3 regions of the Marinobacter sp. LM1 genome follow, and region 1 is predicted to be linked to each of the others. Evidence: predicted binding sites of a transcription regulator. Region 1 holds the regulator's gene; each other region holds the start of a gene.
The links. The regulator FliA, encoded in region 1, starts transcription of late flagellar genes. The targets are predictions, from matches to a motif close to CTAAAGTTTNNNNNNNNNNNGCCGNTAA.

Region 1 (2,270 bases):
GGGTCAGTCGCCCCACTTCCCGATACAGACTCTGATCGCGAACCTCGCTCAGTTCATTGATCAGGGTCATCGCCTTGGCATAATTCCCGGCGTTTACATTCTCGGCCAGGTCGGAGGCCTGCTTTTGAAGCTTCTCCGCCACCTCCGGATCAAGGCCCTGATGGTTCTGTTTGGTATCACTCATGGCGAGCCATCCGACCTCTGGTTACTGGATTCGTTCGAAGATTTTCTCGATCTTTTCCTTCAGCACGGCTGCCGTGAAAGGCTTGACCACATACCCGTTCACCCCGGCCTGAGCCGCAGCCACGATCTGGTCCCGCTTGGCCTCCGCCGTTACCATCAGAACCGGCAGGTTCTTCAGATTTTCATCAGCACGGACAGCCTTCAGAAGGTCAAAGCCCGACATGCCGGGCATGTTCCAGTCAGTCACCAGGAAGTCATACTTGCCGCTTCGGAGCATGGGCAACGCGGTGTTGCCATCGTCTGCTTCATCCGTATTGGTGAAGCCGAGATCTCGCAGCAGGTTTTTGATGATGCGTCGCATTGTGGAGAAGTCATCCACAATGAGAATTTTCATGTTCTTGTCCAATGGGACCTCCAGTCAGTAACACCCGGAATTCATTCAGCCTTTTGGAAGTCTAGCAGGCTGCTACCTTAAGCGCTTATTGTGTGGTGTTTGCGCACGTTGTAAAGCATCGTTTACCAAAAGCTACACAGCTTGCTGAAAGCGAAACACAGCACCTGGCCGATCAGTCGTTGTCACCATCCCGCCACTCGGCCAACCGGCTGCGAAGTCTCAACGCCGCCTGGCTGTGAATCTGGCTTACCCGGCTCTCACTGACCCCAAGCACCGCACCGATTTCCTTGAGGTTGAGCTCCTCCTGGTAATACAGGCTCAATACCAGTTTTTCACGCTCAGGCAACTGCTCAATGGCGTCTGCCAGACTGCGCTGGAAAGCGCCTGAAGCAATACCGTCCAGCGGATTATCACTCGCTTCTGCTTCTTCTATCGGCAGCTCGCCGGATTCATTGAGCTCATCAAGACTAAAAAGTCTACCGCTGTTCGCGTCGGCAAGTGAGGCATGATACTCGTCCAGACCAATGCCAAGCTCTTCAGCTACTTCGGCATCCTGGGCCTCGCGCCCGGTACGATCTTCCACTTGTTTGATAGCACTGGCGATTCGCCGGGCGTTGCGATGCACTGAGCGGGGCACCCAGTCGCCCTTGCGGATCTCATCCACCATGGCACCGCGGATGCGAATCCCTGCGTAGGTTTCAAAGGTGGCACCTTTGCCGGAAGAATAGCGCTGCGCGGCCTCCAGCAGGCCAATCATACCGGCCTGCATAAGGTCTTCCAGCTGCACTGATGGCGGCAGCCGGGCCATGAGATGAAGGGCGATTTTCTTGACCAGCGGCGCATGCTCTTCAATCAGGGCTGAAGGGCTCCTGGCGCCGGCCTGATGGTAAATTCCCAGATGTTTCGCCAATGTCATGTATCCGGTTTTCTTGTAGGACTGGATTCAGATCAGACTTCGACGAGCCGCTCCACGAAGAATTCGAGATGCCCCCTGGGAGAGGACGGCAAAGGCCAACTGTCCACTTTTTCGGCCAGAGCCCGGATAGCCAGCGAGGCTTTCGCCCTCGGATAGGCATCCAACACCGCTTTCTGCCTCTGAACGGCTTTCTTGACGGCCTCGTCGTAAGGCACGATACCTACATATTGTAGTGCCACATCCAGAAAACGCTCGGTGACCCGGGTCAGTTTTTCAAACAGATGGCGGCCTTCCTGCTCATTGCGGACCTGGTTTGCCAGGATACGGAAGCGGTTGGTGCCATAATCCCGGTTCATCAGCTTGATCAACGCGTACGCATCGGTAATGGAAGTAGGTTCGTCGCAGACCACCAGCAGAAGTTCCTGCGAGGCCCTGAGGAAGCTGACCACCGATTCAGAAATACCTGCGGCGGTATCCACAATCAGAACGTCAATCTGGTCGCCCAGCTCACTGAAAGCGTTGATCAGGCCGGCATGTTCCATGGCGCTGAGCTGGGTCATACGCTGGGTGCCGGAGGAAGCCGGTACAATCTTGATACCACCAGGGCCATTCACCAGCACGTCTTTCAGATCACAATCGCCGCTGAGTACGTCTTGAAGATTTCGATTGGCGGTAATGCCGAGCAACACATCGATGTTGGCGAGCCCGAGATCCGCGTCCAGCAAGACAACCCGGCGCCCCTTCTGGGCCAGGGCGATACCGAGATTGACCGAAACA
Region 2 (2,270 bases), 1.5 Mb from region 1:
TCGCCTTCACACATCATGCCCCAACGATCAGGAGACCCGGGTAACTGGAAGGTCACGCCCTTGCCAATCACCGGTATATGGCGATAGTCGGAATAGCCGGGGTACTTAACGTAGAGGTTTTCACCACGGGCCATGGTTTCCCGTACCCCCGGGTGCAACTGCCCCGTAGCCGGGTCGGTAAAACGTATTTCGAATTCGGTGTGTTCCCGAATCCGTACTGTACCGAAGCCCGTACGGATTCCGTCTTTGAGGTTGTCGCCGTGACTGAAGGTAGCGTCTTCAAACCGCGAGCGCGACAGGGCAACTCCCGGTCTGATCGATGGATCAAACTGACTGTCGATCATGAAAATGTAGTTGTCGCCAGACTCTTCAAAAATGTGCCCGGCCTCGCGCTGAATCAGGTCACTCATGACATCGTTCGGAACCCGGGCACAGACTGCCGCTGCCTGATTGCCAGCAAGAGCGACCGGCTGGTAGAACATCAGCGTGACATCGTCATGAAATCTGGAAGTTGTGGCACCAAGCTGCAAGGTGACCGGGTCACTGTAGGGCCCGTGGAGGAACCGCTCTCTCACCCCTCGTTGCACGGCCGCGGGCATGAGGCCTGCGGCTCCGTTTCTGCCGGTCACCGTCGAGGCGACAACAGAGCCATCTTCTTTCACAACGAAAAGCTCGGAAATTTCCCGGAGGCGCGTAACGGCCGAATCCAGTACCTCTGAAATGCTATCGTGTTCGCTACCCTCAAGTCGTGCCGCAAGCCCCTCAAGGAAGGCCCACTTGCCATTTGCCCAGTTAATCAGCGCTTCGCGACGGGTTTTCGCGATGCTCTCGAATATCTCTTCATTCGTTGCATATTGCTGGCGGTTCAAAAAACAGGACCATCCCATCCGCAACTTACCTGTGGCCCCAAACCAGGGCAACCAACCCCGCTCATCGGATGAAAGGTTCATGGAATCACTGCGTAAAGTCATAGCGCGCCTTCCTCAATCGGTACTGCATGCCTGCACTACAACGAGGTGGTGCAAACATACCTGCTTTCAGAAGGAAGCTAAGCAAAGAGCGGGCCTGAACCGGCGGACCGGTCAAAACCTGAAGGGAAGTAGCAACTGCCGGATTCAAACGATGAGAGAGGCGCACCATCGGGGTGCGCCATCAAAAATATGCACTAAAGAAGGGCGAGGCGCCCCTGGGCTCAGCGGGTCTTCAGATTCTCCAGAAACTCAGCCATTTCTGCTTGCATGTCGACAACACGTTGCCGCCATTCCGCCTTGTAGGCCGCAAACTCCTCGCTCAATTCGCCCAATTGCAGCTGGGCTTCGGCGGCGGTCGCGGTGCTCTCCGCAAGCGTCTTCAAGTTGACTTCAGACAACTGCTCCCGCTGGTCTTCAAGCCTGATTACCGTTTCGTTCAAGGTACGTCTGTCCTGCGGCGTTGCAGATGGGGTAGATTTAAGCGCTTCCCGCAGGGATTCAGACAGCTCTTCCAGATGCTGGCTCAGTTGATCACCGTACTCTTCAGCCAACGCCGACATATCTTCATTCATACTCTGGGCCTGTTGCTGCAACTCCCGCCCCAGCCTCTCAAGCTCTACCGCCATCTCATCAGATTGATTTGCCCAGCGACTCTTGAGATCTTCACCCAGTTTTTCCAGCTGCCCAACAAGACTTCCCCAAACCGGGCCCTGTTTCAGGGCATCGCCGGTGCGATAATAATCCACCAGCCAGTCGTCACCTTTACGTACCAGATAGGTTAAGGACTCCGTGGCTTCGCTCTGGCCCTCCAGACCACTCAGGGTGGTGGTTACCCGGGCCAGATTGTCATCAATGACCACACGCCCCCACTCAATGCTCACGTTCTGCCATTGCTGTTCAAAACCATCGAACGCCGCTTCATCGACCAGGGTTGAATAATCTGCGGCCGCTTCAGCATCCTCTTCAAGTACAGCTTGCCAAAACGCTTCCGATACTTCCTGGGGCGATTCCGGGCGACTGCACCCTGTCGCCATGAATACGGAAAACACCAGAAAAGGAAAAAGTACATATTTCATTAATCAACCTCATCGATCGCTCGGGAACAGTGACCCGGATTTTACATCAGGTGAAGGACCGCATTAGCGACGATTGCCCATCGTTAAGATATCGTCGTACTCCCACACTCTCACCACTGCACCGCCCGAAGTGATTCCGCTAATGGTCTCAAGCTCGTTGACCATGGCCGACGCGACGGCTTCCGCTTCAATTGCCCGATATTTTCTCAGTGGCCCGATCAAC
Region 3 (2,270 bases), 970 kb from region 1:
GCCTGGCCGGAAATCACGCCGGGTCGCATTGCCGGCCACAGTGATATTGCTCCGGGCCGAAAAACCGATCCAGGGCCCGCGTTTGAGTGGTCTCGCTTCCGGGCACTGCTGTCGAACGAGGAGATGGCCTGATGTCGTTGGTTGTTTTTCTGATTGCGTACGTGATTCGCCGCAGGCTGGACCGCGCCGACCACCTGGCCAGCGATGAGATCTGGCGTCGCTGGTTTCATCGTTGGGGCCGGGTAGAAGCGGGTCAGGAGCGGTCAGTCTGGAGAGGGGCGCTGCTGGTTGTGTTACCTTCTCTGGCGCTCGCTGGCGCGTGGGCGCTGTCCAGTGAGGCGGGCTACCGCTATGCCCTGTATCCGCTTGAACTGGTGCTGATGGTGGTACTGATGGGAGCGCCGGGCTGGCGCAAGGTGCTGCGAGCCTATTCCGATGCCTGGCGGCGCGGAGATATGCAGGCTGCCTGGCACCATGTTCAAGAGCGCCTGCCCGCCTCCGAAAGAGGAGCGGCGCTATCGCCAGAAGCCATGCACCTGTCGGTGTCGCGGGCGCTGATGGTCTCGGTTTTCGAGCGTTTCTTCCTGGTGGTTTTCTGGTACGCCGTCGGCGGCATAGCGCTGGCTTTTCTGGCTCGCGGGCTTGTAGCTCTGGCGGGCCAATGGCCGCAGGCGGCCGCGCGGGAACGCTATCAGCGGGCGGCCCGGCTTATCGGCTGGATTCCTTCCCGCTTGCTGTCATGCACATTCGGACTCGCCGGTGACCTGGCCGGCTGGTCCCGGGAAATACGCAAGGTATTCCCGGGATTCGGGAAAAAGACCGCGGATGTGCTCATGATTTCCGCCAACGGGTCGTTAACTGGTTATGCACTTGATCCTGCGCGCTTTTCGGAGTTGCACCCGGAAGAGTGGCCCGATTTTGGCGGACGGAGCCTCAGCGCCATAAGGGACCTCCTCAACCGGAGCATGCTGGTGTGGATATGTGCGTTTGCATTGCTGGTGATCGCAGGCATGGCCTAGCCGGAAAGCAAAAACGGATTACAGAATAACACTAAATAGTGATTAAGTTTTTCCGGCAACGGGCGATAATCAAACAAAAGAATAAAGATTCAGTTGTTAGAAGCAGCGAGGGCTCTGTGAACTATATAATCAATCCGGCTGTAGCACTGATGAATCGGCTGCCCATGGTTTACAAATTCAGCCTCATCAGCATTCTCTTTCTTGGCCCTATCATCGTGCTTTGCTGGTTGGTGATTTCCGGGCTCAACCAGTCGGTTCAGACCATGACCCGCGGCATTGAAGGTCTTGCAGAACTCCAGAAGGTGGAACGCCTGCTGGTGGCGTCGATGGATTACCGTGACTATCAGGCCCCTGGCATTCTGAAAGACGAACAACCCCTGCTCGAAAAAGCCAACGAAGCGGCCAGTCGTATGGACGCCCTGTTGGCAGATCTCGCCGAACCACAGCGTTCTTTTGACACCTCCGGCTCCTGGCAGGAGCAGATTCTGGCTGTAAGGGAAGAATGGGAGACGCTCAAAGCCAACGATAACTATCAGGGCAACATTGACCCCCAGTTCAAGTACTACCAGGAATTTGTGCAGAAGGTGATGGCCTTGCTGCCGGCGACCATTGAAATCAGCGGGTTGGGGCAGGATGCGTCCCGGGAAAACCTGCTGCTGTTAGGGCTGGTGCGTTCTGCGTTGCCTGAGTCTCGCACTGTTGTTGGCGGCGCCCGTTCATACGGTATTTTTGCGCTGGTGGAAGGTCAGGTGGGCTATGCACTCAGCGAAACCCTGAATGAAATCTACGATCAGTTGACCAACCGCAGTTCGCTGCTTTCGCCGGCCCTTTCCGTTGCTGTGGAGGCGTCGCCCCAGCTGGCAGAGAGTGCGAGCGGTGCGTTGACCCGCACGGAAGAGAGCCTGATGACAGTGCGTGATGAGCTGGACCTGAATGTCATTACGCCTATGCGCCTGGAGCTGCCCTGGCAGGAATTCGACGAGACCGTATCGGCGCAGATGGGATATTACGATACCCTCAGCGATCGTATCTTCGATGTGGTTGCCGGTAATCTTGAGGATCGCCTGGCTCGCCAGACCGGGCAGCGCACCCTGATTCTGGTGGCGCTGATTGCTGTGATGCTGGTGGTGGTCTACCTCTATGTGGGCTTCTTTATGTCTGTGCGGATTGCCATCAACCGGTTCAGCGAAGCTGCAAGAAATGTGGCCGCCGGCGATATGACCACCCATATCCGGTTGAACAACCGGGACG

Region 2: the regulator FliA is predicted to act here: its motif matches at 1,068-1,095, upstream of OZ656_RS14915 (methyl-accepting chemotaxis protein).
Region 3: the regulator FliA is predicted to act here: its motif matches at 1,061-1,088, upstream of OZ656_RS12515 (methyl-accepting chemotaxis protein).

What each region holds. Positions count from the first base shown of each region.
Region 1 is NZ_CP114373.1:1,689,714-1,691,983, reverse strand. It holds gene OZ656_RS07925 (protein phosphatase CheZ) at 1-184, opposite strand, end outside; gene cheY (chemotaxis response regulator CheY) at 206-589, opposite strand; gene OZ656_RS07915 (RNA polymerase sigma factor FliA) at 750-1,493, opposite strand; gene OZ656_RS07910 (MinD/ParA family protein) at 1,526-2,270, opposite strand, start outside.
Region 2 is NZ_CP114373.1:3,197,718-3,199,987, forward strand. It holds gene OZ656_RS14915 (methyl-accepting chemotaxis protein) at 1-971, opposite strand, end outside; gene OZ656_RS14920 (hypothetical protein) at 1,193-2,047, opposite strand; gene OZ656_RS14925 (NAD(P)H-binding protein) at 2,111-2,270, opposite strand, start outside.
Region 3 is NZ_CP114373.1:2,661,285-2,663,554, reverse strand. It holds gene ampD (1,6-anhydro-N-acetylmuramyl-L-alanine amidase AmpD) at 1-132, shown strand, start outside; gene OZ656_RS12520 (histidine kinase) at 132-1,019, shown strand; gene OZ656_RS12515 (methyl-accepting chemotaxis protein) at 1,136-2,270, shown strand, end outside.